2 regions of the Staphylococcus carnosus genome follow, and region 2 is predicted to be linked to the other one. Evidence: a T-box and tRNA genes for the amino acid it is inferred to sense, from the RefSeq annotation. Region 2 holds a T-box; the other holds one or more tRNA genes.
The links. A T-box is a leader RNA that pairs with one kind of tRNA and senses whether it is charged. The one in region 2 lies ahead of serS (serine--tRNA ligase), so its partner is inferred to be a tRNA-Ser.
Positions count from the first base shown of each region.

Region 1 (10,794 bases), 1.1 Mb from region 2:
TAAGGCTCTGCTTGTAATATCTCTCGGCGCCAAACTTTTCATAGGGTGTATAGCATCCATAAAACGGACATTTAATTCATTGACTAAAATTGCACCTGCACCTCTTACTGCTTCAGAAACTAAACTATAAGCTTCGTAAGGCTTACCTAATAAAGTAGGGTGGAATTGAATCATTTCCATACTTTCTAGAGGCAGATGATGGTGTAATGCTATGACTGGACCAGATGTTAAAGTATGTGGAATGTTAGAATGTGTTGGAAACACATTGTTAATACCGCCTGTTGCTAAAATGACTGCATCTCCTTCAATGGTATGCAATTCATCATCATTTCCAAGTGTTAAAACACCGCACACTTCATTATCGGTATTTTTTATCAAATCGATAACTTCAGTTTCTTCCATAATTGTGAGGTGTGGATGAGATAAGTGTGCAACCATATGCTTAGCGATGTATTTTCCGGTTTGATCACCGCCAGCATGTAATATTCTTGGTTTAGAGTGTGCGCCTTCCATCGCATAATCTAATTCGTTGTTTGCTGTGTTAGTATCAAAAGGGAGACCTTCATCTATTAATTGCTGAATTAATGGATAGCTTTCGGTGATGACGTTTTGAATGACTTTCAAATTTCCCATTTTTGAACCAGCTTCATATGTATCTAAACTATGTGCTAGGCCGTCATCTTGTTCGTTCATTGAAAAACAGATTCCACCTTGGGCAAAATTACTGTTGTTTTCTGAGAGTTTTTCTTTAGTTATACAAATGACTTCAATTTCGTGCTTAATGTGACGAATGAATGAAAGTGCAGCAATACCACTTCCAACGACTATAACCCGTGTCATGTTTACACCTCTATTTACAATAATATATACAAATATGTTAACATGAATGTATGCAATGATTTTGTCATATAATCAAGATAAATGTAAGTGGGGGAAGCGGTATGATTTATTTAGATAATGCATCAACAACACAACCAGCAAAAGAAGTGTTGGATATTTATCAAGAAGCGCAACAAGCGTTGTTTTATAATAGTGAGAGTTTACATGCAGGCGGAGAGATGGTGCGCGAAGCTTTAAATTCTAGCAGAAAATTCATTCAAGAACATTTTAATACTAAAAAAGAAGTTATTTTTACTACAAGTGGTTCTCATGCTAATCAAATTGCAATCAGTACTTATTTACAGCAAGCACCTGAAGGGCGCGTGATTGTATCGCCATATGAACATCCATCGATAGCTGCAGCTTTAGAACCATTTCGCAAACAATTTGAGATAGTTGAAATGCCGCTCGATAAAAATGGTGAAATTGATTTAGTGGGATTAAAATCTTTAATAACAGATGAAACGGTTTTGTTAGTTGCACAGCATGTTAGTTCAGAAACAGGTTATAAATTGCCTGTAAATGAAATCGCACTGATTGGAGAAACTCAAAATATACCGCTTCATGTAGATGGTGTTCAAGCTGTTCATAAAGTTTCAGATATCAATATCGATAAGTTTTCTTCTTATACTTTTTCAGGACATAAGTTTAATGGGACAAAGGGAAGCGGAGCATTACTGATTGAACATAAATCTGTAAGACCTATTAATATTCATTATTTTCATGAAGAGGGTACTAGAAATGGCACGTTAGATGTACCAAGTATTTTAGCGATGACAAAAGCTTTATCTCTGAATCCTCAACATGAACATTTATTAAACTTATATCAGCATGCAAAAAAACGTGCAAAAACAGCAGGTTTTACAATTTTGGAATATGACCTTCATGCGCCGCATATTTTAGGGATGTTGACACCTTTTTATGAAGGTCAATATGTTATGCAGACACTTTCAAGCAGAAATGTATGTATTTCTACTGGAACAGCATGTGGTCATGGTTTATTATTAAGTGACGGATTAGTGCATAAAATTGAAACAACACAACATGAAGCAGATCAGTATGTTAGAGTTTCTTTTTCAAAAAATACAACGCTAAATGAAATAGATCAATGTTTTGATCAGTTAGAGAATATATTAAAAGAGGTGGCCCTAGATGAGCCAAGCTGATGAAAGAAGAGAGGAAATTGTAGAACTGTTAAAAATGACAAGTGAACCGATTAAAGGATCGGAATTAAGCCAGAGATTTGGTGTTTCTCGCCAAATTATTGTGAAAGATATCTCTCACTTAAAAACAAAAGATTATGCAATCAATTCTACAAGCAAAGGATACTTTTTAGATATAGAACCTCAAGGAAAAGCACATAAACGTTTAATTATGTGCCAACATGATTTTGATGAAATGGAAAAAGAACTGTCTATCATTGTTGAGAATGGTGCAATGGTAGATGATGTATCCGTAGAACATCCAGTCTATGGAAATATTAGAGCAGAATTGATGATTGAAACACAAGAAGATATTACAACGTTTATAGAAGAAATGACAAAGTTTAAAGGTACAATGTTAGCAAAATTGACAGATGGTTTTCATCTGCATACAATTTCAGCGGATACTGAAAAGATTTTGGAAAATGCGATTGCAGATTTAGAACAACAAGGATTTATTGCTAATACTGAAGAAATAGTAGAGTAATTGATAAAGCACCAGCATTATGTTGGTGTTTTTATTTTCGCAAAAATATTAGAATTGCATTTAAATTCAGAGTATTAAAACTTTTATATTGTGGATAATTTGTTTTGTTTTTGAAATACTTATGAGCTATAATATATATCGAAATACTCGGAATTGAGGTGTTATCGGGAAATGGAATTTATGGAAATTTTTAAAAAGTGGGCACCAGAATATGATGCCACTGTTAACGGGGAGAACGAAGAATATAGAGATGTCTTTATCAATTATTCTGAAATGTTGAATGAACTTGCAAGTACAGCAGAAGGCAGAGTGCTTGAGATTGGTGCTGGTACTGGTAATTTAACACTGATGTTAAAAGATAAAGGCAGAGAGGTGTCAGCTATAGATCCATCTGATGATATGAGAGCAATTGCGAATGAAACTAAAAATTTGGATGTACAATATGGTCATTTCTTTGATATACCATTTGATCAACCATTCGATTATATTGTAACTTCGTTTGCGTTCCATCATGTAAAACCAGAAGAAAAATCTGATGCAATCAAAACAATGATGCACTCATTAACAGATGATGGAAAATTATTAATCTTAGATACCATGTTTGAAAGTGAAAAATACAAGCAAGACTTAATTAAATATTATAACAATCAAGAATTCTATAACTTAACTGAGGATTTACAAACTGAGTATTACACTTATATTGAAAACTTAAAAGATATTGTAAATGATCTAGGATTGAATTTAGATATGGTACAAAAAAATAAATTTGCTTGGTTAGCCACTATTTCAAAATAAATAGTTATTCAGCATCAAAAAGGTCGGAATAAAGCTATAAATGCTTTTTTCGATCTTTTTATTTATGAAATAGGGGAGATTAACTTAAAAATATAAGAAATTTAAACGTAAAGTTAAGGAGCAAATGATAAAAAACAAGCAGAATTGTGGTCAATTGCTCACTAAAAATAAAAATTTATAGTAATTATATATTTATTACACTTATTTATGTTGGAATGTGGTTGACTCAAGGGATAAAAGTTAATATACTAGTTATTGTCTTGAAAAAAGAGATTACAAATACGAAACAAGATTTAAGTTTTAAAAATAAAATTCATATTTTGTTAAAAAAAGATTTGACATTACTTAACAATACATGATATACTAATAAAGTAGTTCAAATTACTAATAATATTACCGCGGGATGGAGCAGTTCGGTAGCTCGTCGGGCTCATAACCCGAAGGTCGGTGGTTCAAATCCGCCTCCCGCAATACATAGTTTTTCTCTGGTCTCGTAGTGTAGCGGTTAACACGCCTGCCTGTCACGCAGGAGATCGCGGGTTCGATTCCCGTCGAGACCGCCATTTTAAATATAAGGTTCAGTAGCTCAGTTGGTAGAGCAATGGATTGAAGCTCCATGTGTCGGCAGTTCGACTCTGTCCTGAACCATTCTTTTAAACTTTGTCTGGCGGTTGTGGTGAAGTGGTTAACACATCGGATTGTGGTTCCGACATTCGTGGGTTCGATTCCCATCAGCCGCCCCATAATCGTTAATGCGGGTGTAGTTTAATGGCAAAACCTCAGCCTTCCAAGCTGATGTTGTGGGTTCGATTCCCATCACCCGCTCCATTTTTAATTAATCCACAGTAGCTCAGTGGTAGAGCTATCGGCTGTTAACCGATCGGTCGTAGGTTCGAGTCCTACCTGTGGAGCCATGGCTCCTTGGTCAAGCGGTTAAGACACCGCCCTTTCACGGCGGTAACACGGGTTCGAGTCCCGTAGGAGTCATTCAATCAGAAACGAAGTATCGTTTCTGATTTTTTATTTAATTACATAAATTTTAATAAATGGAGAGTTGTCCGAGCTGGCCGAAGGAGCACGCCTGGAAAGTGTGTAGGCGCCACAAGCGTCTCGAGGGTTCGAATCCCTCACTCTCCGCTCAATTTTAGACCCCTTTGTTTTCTGTCTTATTACATGAAAGCAAAGGGGTTTTTGAATTAGATATAAAACCGTGCTGATGAAAATTTTATTCGTTATAGTTAGTAGGATTGGCGTGCTGCTTCAATCAATTTAGTTGTGTATCTAAAATATTTTTCCGAAACGTCCATGTTATGTTTAAAAACATCAGTTTGTTCGATTAATTCATGTTTAGAAAATTGTTTTTTATGCTCGATGACATTTTCAAGGTCTTTGAAGGAGTTATAAAAAATTTCAATGGATTTAAAGTAATTCTCATCCATATCTTTAAATTGTGTAGGAACTTCTTTGTCTCTATTTTTTCTATCATCCAATGCTTGTTTCAATTCTTTCAATGCTGGATCTATTTCTGATTTCACTTCTTTAGTATCAGCCTCATCAATACGGTCATCATTTTGCTTCAAATTATTGACCATTTGATGAACCTTAGAATTGGTATCCGTAAGAGGTTGTGCCTCTCTTTGAAAAATTTGGCCATACTCATAATCATCATAATATTTACTAGAATCAAATTTGCCGTTTCGTTTTTCGTCTCTGACTTTAGCAGCTTTATCTTTAACTTCTTCTTCAGTACCGATAGGGTGGTAACTGTATTTTTTAATTTCCGGCTTCTGATTTTCTTGACTATGATCTTTTCCTTTTTCACCGCAACCAGCTAACACAATGAGACTAACTAAAAACAACCATATAAGTTTTTTCATGATTTTTCCTCTATTCTATTTTTATTTGTAATTTAGAGAATAAAACAGGGGTAATGATAATGTTTTGTAGAACTATCGTGCTATTTATTAATAATCATAAATAATAATGAACTAAATTTCAATTAATATTTTGAAAATTGCGAAAAATAAATATCGAAACGAACTTCAACACCATAAAACACTATGAAATAAGTTGAGATTTATCATGTAATACCAACATGAAATAACCACAGTAGTGTACAAGACTAGCTACCGTGGTTACTTTTTTTATTTTGGCTTGTTAGATTCTTTTTCTTTAAGTTCTTCTATAGAAATGGGTTGGTTAATCTCACTGACACTTTTTCGGCTAAAATGATACATTTTGACCATAGCTGGTTTAGATAGGGCTAAAAAAGATAAAAACGTAGCAATAAAAGAAAAATGTGTTACATTCAACACAAACAAGAGTGGAATGAAAATCAACGCAAATAATGCTGAAAAGATTACGATTGGCAATACTTTTAACAATATCTTTTTTAATCGCCCGTTTATTATTCTAGACAAAAGAAAAAGTACTAAACCAATTAATAATAAAGGGATAATAATAGTGGTTAAAGTAGCAGTATATGCATTTGCATAACCTTTCCAATCTAAATGAATAAGGTAGTACATCGAAGAATTTTTAGGAACATCCAATTGGAAAAGATTTGTACCGTAATTGACATATAAAAAGTAAATAATGATAAAAACAAGCAGACATGTTATCGTATATTTAATGTAATAATTAAAATTTTTTGGTGGTTTTGAATGCAATTATGTTCCCTCATTTCAAACAAGTATCTAAACTATTATCTTATAAATTAGGCACCATCGCAATGCGGAATATTTTAACATATAGGACTTTTATACGAGGGTTATCTTTTTGTTAAATGGTATACTAAAGGTAATAAATATTAATTTTTCACTAAATAAAAAATGGAAATAAGGTGATTTAAAATGAGAAGATCTGATCGAAATAATCATGATTATGATAATCACAGAGATAATCGTCGCGATGATTATTACCGTAATAACCGAGATGACTATAGAGATGGTGAGTATGACAGACCTCATGAAGATAGTCGAGAAGCAGAATACCGTCGTCGTTCAGATGAAGACGGCCGTTATTATAACGAACGCGATTATCGCAGAGAACGTATGTTAGAAGAAGAAAATCGTAAAAGCAACAAAGGAAAAAAATGGTTAGCAGCAATTGTAGTCATCTTATTAATTGTTGTTGCCATCTTTATCGTAAGGAACATGATGCAACCGAAAAACGATGATCAAACTGCAAACCAAAATCAACAGTCAGAACAAGCACAACAATCTAATAATCAAAATAAACCTAATGTGACTAACAACTATAAAGAAGTTATTAAAGAAAAAGAAACGGTAATCAAAGAAAAGATTGAAAGTGCTAAAAATAATATCCAAAACGGACAAAATAGTCAAAATGCAATTGATTCTGCGCAAAGTGAAGTCAATCAATTGAAAGATAAAGCAACAAATAATGGTGATAATAACTTAACTGATCAATATCAGAATGCGGTAGATAAATTAAAAGAGGCTAATCAAGCCCAACAAAATGGTGAAAATCAATCTAAAGTAGACGGGCTGCTTAATGATATTGACAGTAAATTACAAAGTATTAAAGATAAACTTAATCAATTATTTAATTAAACTGTAAATCCGGGAGTATCAACTCTCGGGTTTATTATGTTTTAAAACAGAATAGCATCGTAAGTATATATTCTTTGATAAAATAGAAAGTGCAGAGAAATAAGGAGGAAAATTGATGGATTTATGGTTAAAACAAAGTGCAGAAAAAGTTCCTGAAAACATTGCACTTGAAGATCACAACACACAACTTACATATATGAACGTTTATAAAACGGCTTTACAATATGCACATGTATTGCACCAACTTAATCGAAAACGTATCGCATTTTATATAGATAACCGTCTTGATTCAGCTCTCATTATTTATGGTGCTTGGTTAGCGGGAATTGAGGCAGTAATGATTAATACAAGATTAACGGATAAAGAAATAACTGCACAATTAAAATCCGTAGATACTGATACGATTATCGCAATCCTTCCGTTAAATATAGATGGTTTCAATATTATTTCATGGTCAGAGCTCGAAGCGAAGCGAGGAACTGAAACATATGAAATTCCTATGGATTTAGAACGAATCGCTTCAATCATGTTTACCTCAGGCACAACAGGACTACAAAAAGCAGTGCCGCAAACTTTTAATAATCATCTTGCCAGTGCAACCGGATGTAAAGAAAGTTTAGGTTTCGATCAAAATACCAAATGGTTATCTGTATTGCCGATATATCATATCTCAGGTTTGAGCGTCTTATTGCGAAGTATGATTGAAGGTTTTACAGTTAGAATTGTGAATAAATTTGATGCAGATCAAATACTTGAAATTATTAAGGGTGAAAATATTACACACATTTCACTTGTACCGCAAACTTTGAAATGGATGATGGATGCAGGATTAACTGAACCTTATCATTTAGAAAAAATACTCTTGGGCGGTGCTAAACTTTCTCACGCTTTAATTGAAGAGGCTCTCCAGAATCATTTACCAATTTATAATTCATTTGGTATGACAGAAACTTGTTCACAATTTTTAACCGCTTCTCCTGCTATGTTGAAATTCAATCCAGACACAGTTGGCAAACCGAGCCCAAATGTAGATGTCAAAATCACCAAACCTAATCATGAAGGCCATGGAGAACTTTTGATAAAAGGTGACAATGTAATTAATGGATATCTATATCCGAAAAATTTAACAGATACTTTCGAAAATGGTTATTTTAAAACAGGTGATATTGCTAAAATTGATTCAGAAGACAATGTGATGATTTATGATCGTCGAAAGGATCTAATCATCAGCGGGGGAGAAAATATTTATCCATTTGAAATTGAGAGTGCTGCTAAACGTTATAAAAATGTGAATGATGCGATGTGTATCGGTGTCGAGGATATAGAATGGGGACAAGTACCGAAATTGTATTATGTGAGTGAATCCGATATTGATAAAAATAAACTCCAATATTTTTTACAACAAGAATTAGCAAAATATAAAGTGCCGAAAACTTATCAGCGCGTAGATACTTTACCTTATACTTCTACTGGAAAGTTGAAACGTGGTTCAATTGAGGAATAAAAAATGAGATTTAAAACGATAAATTTTTATATTTTTGAAGCGCCTTTTAAAAATCCTATTAAAACACCTAAGGTTGAAATGGATACGCGAAAGGTGTTAATCGCTGAATTGATTGATCAAGAAGGCTGCAGTTACTTTGGTGAATGCAATGCCTTTGAAACAGATTGGTACGATAAAGAAACGATAACATCTGTGCATAACGCATTGAAATCCTGGTTTGATGAAGAAGTATTGGGTAAAGATATTGATGATTTTAATGCAGCCCAAACAATTTTAGATAAAATATCAACGCAACCAGCTGCAAGAAGTACTGCAGCTATGGCTCTCTATCAAGCATTTTATAATTTGGAATCATTTTCTGTTGAATATGGTGCGACAGCAAGTGGATTATCTGATAAACAGTTCGAAGTACTACAAAAAACAGAACCCAAAAGGGTTAAGTTGAAATGGTCAGATAATGTAGTTGATGATTTAAAAAAGCTACAGCGATTGCAATCATCTCCACTTCTGGCATTAGATGCTAACGAATCACTGGATCAAGATGATATTTCAATATTGCAAGGAATCAAAAGCAGTTTTGATATTATATACATTGAAGAACCTTTTAGACACTTAAATAGTTTGAAACATGTAGAAAAAGAGACGATTCCGCCTGTAGCACTAGATGAAAAAGCTGTAGATATAGCATCAATTCTTCGATATATTGAAGCGTACAATGTCGATATCGTTATATTAAAGCCATTTCGCCTAGGTGGTATAGATCGTATGTTGGAAGCTATTAAAATATTACAGCAGAGAAGTATTAAAGTAGTTATAGGAGGTATGTATGAATATGGACTCAGTCGTTATTTCACAGCGTACCTTAGTCGATTAGGTGATTATCCTGGTGATATTACGCCATATGGTTACTATTTTGCAGAAGAGTTTACAGAAAAGAACGGTATATTAAACAAGGGACACATTGAATTTGTGCCCCCAGTAATCAACAAAAATCAGTTGAAACGTTATTAATGATGATGGTGTTCGCAATGTTGGTGGTTATTGTCCTTTTTCAAAGGAACAGGATCGAAACCACCTTTATGAAGCGGATGACATTTTGAAATACGTTTTATACCTAACCATGCGCCTTTAATAGGACCATGTACTTCAATTGCTTCTTTTGTATAATTAGAACAAGTAGGATAGAAACGACAAGATGGAGGAGTAAGCGGTGATATAAACCGTTGATACACCCAAATCAAGCCGAGAAAGAGTTTTTTCAATGTTATCCCTCCAACTCTTTAGAATAAAGTAAATCCAACTCATAACGATTTATATTTTAGCATATTAACCAAAGGAATGTGATAGAACGTGATTACTAATGATCAATTTAATAATAAGATTGAGATGCAATTTACAAATCCTGATGATCAAGCAAATGGAGAACACGTTCTTGCAATACCGCTATATCAAGGGAAGTATATATTAACAAACCATAAAAAGCGTGGTATAGAATTTCCTGGCGGTAAAATAGAAAAGAATGAAACAAGTGAAAATGCGATAAAGCGTGAATTATTTGAAGAAACGGGTGCAATTGTTCAAGATATGCAGTATATTGCGCAATATACTGTATATCATCCGAACGGCAAAAGATGGTTTACAAAAGATGTATTTGCTGTGAATGTGAAAAAAATTGAAAGTAAACAAGATTATTTAGAAACAAATGGACCAGTAATAGTTCATACTTTGGATGCGATTGATGAGCATGAAAAGAGCTATTTGCTCACAGATGAAGTGATATTAAAATGTGCGGAAAGAGTGAATCAACTTGGACTTTATCAATAAAAAACGCATGCCGATTGATTTAAAGACACACATCGGCGAAGAAGTAACTTATAGAGTCGATCAGCTGAATGTCAAAGGTCTTATGCTTACTCCAAAGCAAGATGTAAAACGGATTGTAATTTATTTGCGTGGCGGAAAAGGGAAAGTCGGACGTGTCCGCACTGGTCGACTATTGCAATTTTCAGATCCTAATACATTAGTATTCGGTCCTTACTACAGAGGCAATAACGGCAGTGAAGGAAGAGATGAGTTTTCAGGAAAAGACTTGCACGATGTGACAAAAGCAATGGATATATTAAAATCACTATATCCTGATGCATACGTTCATGTTGTTGGTTTTTCACGTGGTGGATTGCAAGGATTATTAGCATTTCAGCATTTGCCAGCAAATAGTTATATCATTTGGGGCGGTGTTACAGATTTACATTTAATGTATGAAGAACGTGTAGACTTACGTGGAATGTTGCGGCGAATGGTAGGGCATCCTAAAAAAGATGAAGAAGCTTATCAAAAACGAGAGGCTTTGCA
Region 1 is NZ_UHCT01000001.1:1,146,287-1,157,080, forward strand. It holds gene DYE31_RS05490 (L-aspartate oxidase) at 1-840, opposite strand, end outside; gene DYE31_RS05495 (cysteine desulfurase family protein) at 942-2,045, shown strand; gene DYE31_RS05500 (transcription repressor NadR) at 2,032-2,568, shown strand; gene DYE31_RS05505 (class I SAM-dependent methyltransferase) at 2,740-3,363, shown strand; tRNA gene DYE31_RS05515 (tRNA-Met) at 3,761-3,834, shown strand; tRNA gene DYE31_RS05520 (tRNA-Asp) at 3,851-3,926, shown strand; tRNA gene DYE31_RS05525 (tRNA-Phe) at 3,939-4,011, shown strand; tRNA gene DYE31_RS05530 (tRNA-His) at 4,031-4,106, shown strand; tRNA gene DYE31_RS05535 (tRNA-Gly) at 4,118-4,191, shown strand; tRNA gene DYE31_RS05540 (tRNA-Asn) at 4,203-4,277, shown strand; tRNA gene DYE31_RS05545 (tRNA-Glu) at 4,279-4,350, shown strand; tRNA gene DYE31_RS05550 (tRNA-Ser) at 4,412-4,500, shown strand; gene DYE31_RS05555 (LptM family lipoprotein) at 4,602-5,240, opposite strand; gene DYE31_RS05560 (hypothetical protein) at 5,508-6,032, opposite strand; gene DYE31_RS05565 (hypothetical protein) at 6,216-6,938, shown strand; gene menE (o-succinylbenzoate--CoA ligase) at 7,054-8,442, shown strand; gene menC (o-succinylbenzoate synthase) at 8,446-9,453, shown strand; gene yidD (membrane protein insertion efficiency factor YidD) at 9,450-9,704, opposite strand; gene ytkD (RNA deprotection pyrophosphohydrolase) at 9,793-10,266, shown strand; gene DYE31_RS05590 (alpha/beta hydrolase family protein) at 10,250-10,794, shown strand, end outside.
Region 1: it encodes a tRNA-Ser, which carries the amino acid that the T-box ahead of serS (serine--tRNA ligase) is inferred to sense. The anticodon was not compared.

Region 2 (10,794 bases):
GGATTAATTCTGAACGATTGATATACGTATCGATATCATCCTTCAAGAAATGTTGTGTCAGAATCGTATCTGCACCGTGTGCACGCAAGTAACTTGCCGCATCGAATGTTCTTGAACCAGTACGTAATGTAAAGTTTCTTGTATCTACAATAATACCCGCATACATAATTGTTGATTCAAGTCTTGTTAAACGTTGCTCTGTCGGTTGATATTCAAGCAACTCTGTTACCAATTCTGCTGTTGAGCTGGCATAAGGTTCCATGTATACCAAGAGCGGGTGAGAGATAAAGCTTTCACCACGACGATGGTGGTCAATTACCACTTTGCGGTTAGCTTTATTTAATATATTTTCATCTAATACCATCTCTGGTTTATGTGTATCTACAATCACTAATGTTGTTTTGGATGTCATCATATCCCATGCTTCATCCGATGTTAAGAAACGATCTTTCAATTCAGGTTTCTTATCGATTTCATCCATTACACGACGTAATGTCGGATCGATATCTTCATCATTTAAGACAATATAAGCATCTAAGTTATTCATCATCGCAAAACGTGAAACCCCGATTGCTGCACCGATTGCATCCAAGTCAGGACGTTTGTGACCCATGATGATTACTTTGTCGCCTTCCATCAAGATATCTTTTAAAGCGTGAGAGATAACACGGGCACGTACACGCGTTCTTTTTTCCATCGGGTCAGTCTTACCGCCATAGAAGCGAACGTTACCATTGATATGCTTGATTGCAACTTGGTCGCCTCCGCGTCCTAACGCAAGATCAAGACCAGATTGTGATAATTCACCTAAATCAATCAAGTTTTCTGATCCTTCACCTACACCGATACTCAGTGTTAATTGAGCACGATACCCAACACTTTTTTCACGTAAATGTTTTAAGATATCAAAATTTGAATCTTCTAGTTGAGATAAAATACGTTGATTCAAGTAAGCTACGAATTGATCTGAACTATAACGTTTAAAGAAGATATCATACTCAGAGGCCCAGCGGCTAATTACACGCGTTACCATAGAGTTGATTTCAGAACGTTGTGTATCATTCATGTTTTGTGTAATTTCATCGTAGTTATCTAAGAACAGTGTCGCAATTATCGGTTTAGAATCCTCATATAATTCAGTCGTGTGCACTTCTTCAGTAATATCGAAGAAATAAAGTACACGTTCTTCTTCTGAATAACGTACGCGATAATGATAACTGCCATCTGTAATTTCAATTTCTTGTGTTTTTTCTAATTGTTTCAGAATGTTGGGATACACTTCATTTATCGGATCTGAGATAACATTACGGTCTAATCGATCAGACATGAAATGGTTCATCCATTCTACATCCTCATTTTCATCTAGGATAATAACACCGATCGGCAAGCTTTTAATCGCGATGCTGTTGCCTGCTGATATCTGTCCGCTTAAATCATCTACATAATTATCCAAACGTAAGAATCCATTGCGCAGTGCAAATGCACTGATAAAAATCATTACGAGTAAAACTGCTGATGCGATACCTGCAATAAGCTGGTTAAAAACAAACCATACTACAACAATTGCAATCGCAGTTAACACCATTAATAAAAAGGGAATCATCAGTGCTTTCTTAGTGGATTGACGATTCATTCTGTCACCTCAAATCATTTTTTGATAAATCGTTTTAAGTTGAAACATAAATCAACGACACCTAACAGTCCTACTACAGGTAAAACAGGTGTCAATAATAAGCCTAATACCATTAATAAAATACCAATACCTGACGGCAGACGTTTTACTTTCGCAAAGAACGCAATCACGCTTAAACCTTGAATAAACATTACAAATGAGAGAATCACTTGCATATTCAATACAATACTTTGGAAAGTTCCAGGTTGTGATGCGAACATCACACATAATAGAACGACAAAGTAAATATATGCTAATACACGATTGAATTGCCATACAAACAATGGTCTGAACACAGGTGTTGCTATCTTGAATTTACATAAAATCGGAAATGTTACAATCAAATTAATCAAAATCAAGAAGAAAATTACGATGATGATATAACTTGGTAATTGAACAGCCATTTGGCGGAAGCCCTCTTCTAAAACACCGCGTGAAGCTGAATCCAATCCGCTCATTGCCATCATATCGTACAATTGTTCTTTAGACGGTTTAACGAGTACTTGGGTATTCGGAATACGCTTGAATACTTGCAGCATCATAAACGCGCCTAACGTTAAAATACTCATATATGTAGTTGCAATATAAAGTATGCGTTCTTTAGAAGTACGTTCTTTTAATAACTGACCTACAATTAAACTTAATAATAAGACAAAAATGATGTAGCTCAGAAGCCCCTCACTTCCAAAAAATACTACTAAAACAACTGTAATGAGCGCGCCTATGCCGAATGACATGCGGGACTTATGCCAAAGAATAATTCCAGGTACTGTCGCAACAAAGAACAGTAACAGTCCAGCAAGCGGCAGGAAATAGGTGACTGCAGCAACAACAATGAGTGTTAATGTTGCTAGAAACGTCGCCTTGAAGTCTATTTTTGCAAACAAATTCGCCACTCCTATACTTTAGTAACTATAAGAATTATTTTAACATAGTTGGCAAGAATCACCTACTTGATTTACCTTAAGAGAAACAAGTAGCTGCAAGTGTTGATTAACCTATTGATACCCTACAACTAACATCATCAAGCATAATTCTTCTACCCATGTTTTCAGAAGAATAATTGAGGTACAATTTTATTAAAGAAGCTATTCGAAATATGTAAAGGTGAGGGGGGATTTCATATGTCAATCGGACCTATTATTTTATACGTGATTGTATTTTTATTGTTATTCATCGCATGGGCTATATTGTTAAAAGAACTTACTAAACCTAAACATTTACGTAATCAATATCAGACACTTGTCGCTAATATTATGGTGCTTGTCGCTATGATTATTTTATTAATCGGCAGCTTAATACAACACTTTATTAAATAATTATGTTTTATTAATTATTTGTTAAAATCCTAAAACATCTATCGTAATCTGTTAGAAACCACGTTATAATTGAGATGTTAAAAATTAAGAAAAGTTTTAAATTTAAAAAGGAGCACCAGTCGAAATGCAGAAAGTCCTTTTTGGTGGAAGTAGTTTAGCATTATTTTTTGCCAGTGTTTTATGTTTTGTTTTACACGCATTAATTAGAATGACAATTACAGGACTCATTTTCTTTAATGCTGGAGATTTCCTTATCCCTTTAGGTTATGGTTTCTTCACTCTAAGCGTAATTAGTTTTGTTGCATTCTTATTCTCGAATGCGTTTGATTCAACGACATTGCGTTGAGTATACATAACAGAAGGTCAGACTTCCGTTTGTCTGAACTTAGACTTCCAGAACACTAAAGAACGTTGATTTCATGCTATTTTAAGCATATACTGATATACCGATTATCTGGATAAGGTAATCGGTTTTTTGTGCATTCTCGGGAAATAATATTTTGGGAAATAAAAAAGATGAGTGCTGTATTGGTAAGTACAGCACTCAAAGTGGTAGGTAAATATATATTGGAACGAGGTTGGATCATCTTAATTCGTTTTCCAACTACTCGATGATCCCATTTATTTTGTTGCTGGGCCGATTTTAGTTTTTCCGCCCATGAAAGGTACTAATGCTTCAGGAATTGTAATAGAACCATCAGCATTTTGGTAGTTCTCAACAATCGCCGCGAATGTACGTCCGACTGCTAAGCCGCTTCCGTTCAATGTATGAACTAATTCTGGTTTAGCATCTTTATCACGTTTGAATCGGATATTTGCACGGCGTGCTTGGAAATCTGTCATGTTAGAACATGAGCTGATTTCTTTGTATTCATCATAACTTGGAAGCCAAACTTCTAAGTCATAAGTTTTACTTGAACTGAATCCAAGGTCGCCAGTACAAAGAATGACACGACGATATGGTAATTCAAGTTCTTCTAAGATTGCTTCTGCGTTGCTTGTTAATTGTTCTAACGCATCCCAAGAATCTTCAGGTTTTTCAAAACGTACCAACTCAACTTTATCGAATTGGTGTAAACGGATTAAACCACGTGTATCACGTCCGGCAGAACCCGCTTCACTTCTGAAGCAAGCTGACTGTGCAGTGAACTTGCCTGGCAATTGATCTGCAGACAAAACTTCTTCGCGGTAGTAGTTAGTAAGTGGAACCTCTGCTGTAGGAATCATGTATAAACCTTCTTTTTCCACTTTGAACAAGTCTTCTTCAAACTTAGGTAATTGACCAGTACCATACATAGAATTAGCATTTACTAATTGAGGTACCATCATTTCTGTATAACCATGTTGTGTTGTATGTTTAGTAAGCATGTAGTTCATTAATGCACGTTCTAATTGTGCACCTTCATTAGTTAAGAATACGAAACGTGCACCTGAAACGCGTGCAGCACGGTCAAAGTTCGCCATTCCTAATTCTTCAATTAAATCCCAATGCGCTTTTGCTTCGAAATCGAATTGGCGAGGTGTACCCCATTTTTTAACTTCAATATTCTCTTCATCAGAGTCACCTTCAGGCACATCATCATGCATAACGTTAGGGATTGTAGATAATCTATACTGTAATTTTTCATCTACTTCGTTTAATTCAGTATCCACTTCTTTAATGTCATCGCCTAATTTTCTCATTTCAGCAATTACATCATCTGCATCTTCTTTGTTGCGTTTCTTCTCAGCAATTTCATTGCTGACTCTGTTTCTTTCCGCTTTCATTTCTTCTGCTTTACCGATTAACTCACGACGTTTGCCGTCTAGTTCTAAAACTTCGTCTACTACTTTTGGATCCATACCACGTAATTTAACTTTTCCTTTTAAGTAGTCCGGTTCGTTTCTGAATAATTTGATATCTAACATAATACGGTCATCCTTTCCAATATATACCTAATAAGTGAATTGATTTGAATCTATAAGGAGGCAAAAAACATAAAAAAATACCACGCCCCTACAAGGGACGTGGTACTACGTGTTGCCACCCTATTTAACAGTACAAATATAAAATAAGTACTGCACTCTCGCTAAAATAACGGTTATTACCGGTTGTTCCTTCAATAAGCAGGTAGATTCGTCACAGATATTGATTGCTTATTCACACTCACCATAAGCTCTCTGAAATCAATTACCAGGATTACTTGTCCTGCGAACAATGTCTTATTAACTTAAGTTCACTATAGCAAAGGTTTTTATAATTTGCAATACGTATTTTCAACTTTTTCAGAATTCAATAAAAATTCATGTTATTTACAATCAACTTCAGTATAAGCCGTTTGCTGCAAGTATCGCGCTACTTTTGTAATGTCTTTATGGAACTGACGATCTTCTGTAATAGAAGGCGTGATATTGCGTAACGTCTCATATTTTTCGCGAGAACGCGGCGATAATTTATCAATACCTTTTAGCTCTACAGCTTGCAACGCAATAATTAATTCAATCGCTAATACACGTCTTGTATTATCCGCAATTTGATAACCATGACGAGAAGCAATCGTTCCCATCGACACATGATCTTCTTGGTTTGCTGATGATGGAATAGAATCTACACTCGCCGGATGTGCTAACGTCTTATTCTCAGATACAAGACTTGCTGCTGCATATTGCATAATCATTGCACCACTTTGCAGACCAGGTTCTGGACTTAAGAATGCAGGTAAGTCTCCATTAAGTTGCGGATTGACTAAACGTTCCAAACGACGTTCTGCAATGTTGCCTAATTCGCTGACTGCTACTTTTAAGAAATCTAATGCATAAGCCACTGGTTGACCATGGAAGTTTCCGCCTGAAATCACAAGTGTTTCATCATCTTCATGGAAAATAAGCGGATTATCATTCGCTGCATTCATTTCACGTTCTAATTGTTTTTTTACAAAGTTTAAAGTTTCAAAGCTTGCACCATGTACTTGAGGAATACAACGTAATGTATAAGCATCTTGAACACGGATTTCTCCTTGATGTGTCGTTAAATTAGAATCTTCCAACCAGTACAACATACGATCAGCCACTGCGCTTTGTTCTGGGAAGTTACGCACATCATGCACTTCAGGACGATAAGCATCTGTAATACCGTTTAATGCTTGATGCGTCAATGAAGCAATCCACTCAGATTGATAAGCTAATGATTCCGCTTCAATCCAATTAATAACACCTTGTGCTGTCATGGCTTGTGTACCGTTGATTAATGCTAATCCTTCTTTAGCAGATAACTGTAACGGCTTACGACCTAATTCTTCAAGTACCTCGCTGCTTTCACGTTCTTCTTGTTGATAATATACTTTACCTTCTCCAATTAATGCTAACGCAAGATGAGAAAGCGGTGCTAAATCACCTGATGCACCTAATGAACCTTGCTGTGGAATAATTGGGATAATGCGATGATTAATGAAATAAATCAATTGATCTACCAAATCAGTAGTTACACCTGAATGGCCTTTTAACATTGTATTTAAACGTAATATCATCATCACAAGTGCAACGTCATGCGAGAATGGGTCACCTGTCCCACAAGCATGTGAACGAATTAAATTCACTTGCAGCTGATTATATTGGCCTGGATCAATCAAGACATCACTGAATAAACCAAATCCTGTAGTAATACCATAGATTGTTTCTTTATTTTTAATAATATCTTCTACAATTGCACGACTCTTCTTAACACGCTCCAGTGCATCAGATGAGATTGCAACTTGATCTTGCTGATGTAAAAAATCTTTTATGTCTTCAATTGAGAGCGACGCTCCGTTTAATTCTAATGTCAATTGAATTACCCCCTTAGTAAAATAAGAACTTACAATTATCACAAGTATACGCTTACATTCAGAGAGGGACAATAGATTTCAGCAAAGCCGTAGCATGGTAATACGTCACTAATTTAACAAGCTAAAACCTTTTCTATCTTAAGTAGTATTTAAGTTTATGAATCCTCCTTCATGATATGGTATGGATTCTGTAAATGACGCAAATAATATATCTTTTGATGATACACTCCAAGTGACAAAAAAAGTAGAGGAGTGTCATCCATTGAGGAATTCTAAGTTGATTGTTTCATCTATCATTGCAACTTCATTATTCATGGGCAGTTCGACTTCATTGTTCAATCAAGCAGATGCAGCAGAAGATAACGAAAAAACAGACATTCAACTCGCTACACCTTCAGAATGGCAAACACAGCACGACAATTTGCTGCAAGCCAGACTAAACGGTTCTAATTTAGGAGAAGGCGGCGGCATCGGTTCTATCAACAGCTATCAAACTTCATATCGCGACTATGTTGAAAGTACAATTGAAGCAGCTAAAGATCAGCCTGCTTATGGCGAAGTTATTATTCCGAGAGAGGGAAAAGACTACTTAAATACGCATGGCATACCTGTAGAATCTAAAGCACAACCGAGACAAAACATTGAACCGCTTCCTGATACTGGACAAGATAGTGCAGATACAACTGTTATGACAATCGTAGCAGGTTTATTCATTGCATTCGGTACAATCATCACATTCAGAAAACATTTTAAATAATTTAATTTGTTTATTGCGCTGAAGTCTTTATCCAGACTTCGGCTTTTTTATGTTCAAATGTATTTCACACTACTCGTTATCACGTTTTTCACACATTCTTTCATCGTTAATAAAGTATTAATATTTACTTTAAGTTTTAGTGTTGACTTACTCAAGGGACAGGTATAATATGAGTTATTGCATTAAGAAAAAGTACATTAACGACGATTTAAAAAGCTCATCTGCCATTCGTAGATGTGCTTAAATTTTAGGGTTATCAATTAAAGCAGAATAAAGACAAATGATTCAGCGAGAACTATAACAAGGTGTCTATTGCTTATTAAATGATTTTTAAGAAAGATGGAGGGATTGTAGTGGAAATACTAAATAACGTATCTATTCCAAAAAGAAAAGATGATACGCATAAAGGTGATTATGGTAAGATTCTTTTAATTGGAGGAAATGCGAATTTGGGTGGCGCAATTATCATGGCTGCACGTGCTTGTGTTTACAGCGGAAGCGGTTTGATTACCGTTGCGACACACCCAACTAACCATGCTGCTATCCATTCACGTTGCCCTGAGGCAATGGTGATAGACATTAACGATACGAAACAATTAACAAAAATGGTTGAAATGACGGACAGTATCTTGATTGGTCCTGGATTAGGCAAAGACTTCAAAGGTAATAATGCGATGACAATTTTACTTCAAAATATTCAGCCGCACCAAAACTTGATTATTGATGGAGATGCGATTTCAATCATCAGTAAATTGAAATTAGATATTCCGAAATGCCACCGTATCGTTTACACACCGCATCAAATGGAATGGGAACGCTTGAGCGGTATTCCTATTGATGAACAAACAGAAGAACGTAACCGTGAAGCGGTTAATGAAATGGGCGGTGTTGTTGTTTTGAAAAAACACGGCACTGAAATCTATTTAAAAGATCAAACTTATAAATTAGATATCGGTACACCTGCAATGGCAACAGGTGGTATGGGTGACACACTTGCTGGTATTATCACAAGTTTTGTCGGCCAATTTGATGATTTTGACTATGCTGTTACAACAGGTACTTATGTACACAGTTATATTGGCGAATGCTTATCTAAAGATATGTATGTTGTACCGCCATCCAATTTAATTAAAGAAATTCCTTATGCGATGAAACGTTTAGAAGAAAAAGACGGCGAAGACGCATAAAAAAAGAAGCTTTCTGCTTGCTGATGATAACCAGCACTGCAGAAAGCTTCTTTTCATTTATCTATTATTCTTCATCGTTTTCATCATCTTCATGATCCGCACTTTCGATATCTTCATTGACGCGGTCCATAAAGTCTTGTCTTAATTCTTCTTTTTCTCCATCTTCATCAACTGTTTCATCGACTTCAGTATGGATTGTTTGTCCCTCATCATCAGTTTCAACAACATGTTCTTCAACTGAAACTGTTGCTTCACCTTCACCAGGAGTTTCGCTATCCGATGTTCCTTCTAGCTCATCTTCAAGATCTTCTTGTACTTTTGCGACAGTAGAAACAAATTGTTCTTCACCTAAACGGATAAGACGAACACCTTGTGCAGCACGTCCATTTTGAGAAATGTCGTCTACATCAATTCGGATGATTACACCTTGGTTCGTTACAATCATAATATCTTCTTCGCCAGTCACAGTTGTGATGCAGACGATATCACCATTTTTCTCAGTGATTGTCGCAGTTTTAATACCTTTACCGCCTCGGTTTGAAATACGGTATTCATTAAGCGGTGTACGTTTTCCGTAACCATTTTCAGTTACAACTAAGACTTCATCTTCACTGTCTTCAGTTGCTACTGCTAAGCCGACAAGTTCATCGCCTTCACGTAATGTAATACCTTTCACACCAGCTGCTGTACGGCCTAATGGACGTAATTTAGATTCTTTAAAGCGAATCAATGAAGCGTGTGATGTTCCAAGTAAGACGTCTTTAGTACCGTCAGTAAGACGAACTGCTACTAACTCATCTTCATCTCTGAAGTTGATTGCAATTTTACCATTACGATTAATGTGTGAGAAGTTGCTGAGTGATGAACGTTTTACGATACCATTCTTAGTCGCAAATACTAAGTAAGCATCTTCTTTTTCAAGGTCATTTACCGCAATCATCGTACTGATTGATTCATCATTTTCTAATTCGATTGCGTTAATAACCGGAATACCTTTAGACTGACGTGAGAGTTCCGGCACTTCATAACCTTTCAATTTATAAACACGGCCTTTATTCGTAAAGAATAAGACATTATCGTGAGTACTCATTGTAACGATTTGGCTCACGAAATCTTCTTCTAAAGTATTCATACCTTGAACACCGCGACCGCCTCTGTTTTGTGCACGATAAGTTGAAACCGGAAGACGTTTAATATAGTTATTGTGACTTAATGTAATAACAATTTGTTCTTCTGGAATTAAGTCTTCATCTTCAATTTGGTCTAAACCGCCAAGTTGGATTTCAGAACGGCGTTCGTCTCCGAAGCGTTCTCTGACTTCAGTTAATTCTTCTCGAACAAGTTCTAGTAATTTTTCTTCATCAGCCAAAATAGCTCTCAACTCTTCGATATAAGCGATTAACTCGTTATATTCAGATTCAATCTTATCGCGTTCTAAACCTGTTAAACGTCTTAAACGCATATCTAAGATAGCTTGCGCTTGGCGTTCAGATAATTTGAAACGGCCTTGCAAGCGTTCCATTGCTTCTTTATCTGTTTCAGATTCACGGATTGTTGAAATAATCTCATCGATATGGTCTAACGCAATTCTTAAACCTTCTAAGATATGCGCACGATCTTCAGCTTTTTTCAAGTTGTATTCAGTACGTCTGCGAACTACGACTTTTTGATGTTCTAAATACTCAACTAAAGCTTCTTTCAAATTGATTAATTTTGGTCTGCCATTGATTAAAGCAATCATATTCACACCAAATGATGTTTGTAGTGGTGTCAATTTGTATAAATTATTAAGAATAACGCTCGCATTTGCATCTTTACGGATATCAATCACAACACGTACGCCTGTACGTAAACTTGTTTCATCACGTAAATCTGTAATGCCGTCTACTTTTTTCTCACGCGCTAATTCTGCAATTTTTTCAATCATACGTGCTTTATTAACTTGGAATGGGATTTCAGAAACAACGATACGTTGGCGACCGCCGCCACGTTCTTCGATTTCAGCACGAGCACGCATTTGAATCGAACCGCGTCCTGTTTCATAAGCACGACGAAT
Region 2 is NZ_UHCT01000001.1:7,128-17,921, reverse strand. It holds gene DYE31_RS00070 (DHH family phosphoesterase) at 1-1,633, opposite strand, end outside; gene DYE31_RS00065 (DUF2232 domain-containing protein) at 1,648-2,574, opposite strand; gene DYE31_RS00060 (hypothetical protein) at 2,797-2,991, shown strand; gene DYE31_RS00055 (hypothetical protein) at 3,116-3,337, shown strand; gene serS (serine--tRNA ligase) at 3,613-4,899, opposite strand; T-box leader at 4,990-5,196, opposite strand; gene hutH (histidine ammonia-lyase) at 5,280-6,794, opposite strand; gene DYE31_RS00040 (hypothetical protein) at 7,057-7,551, shown strand; gene DYE31_RS00035 (NAD(P)H-hydrate dehydratase) at 7,875-8,738, shown strand; gene gyrA (DNA gyrase subunit A) at 8,803-10,794, opposite strand, start outside.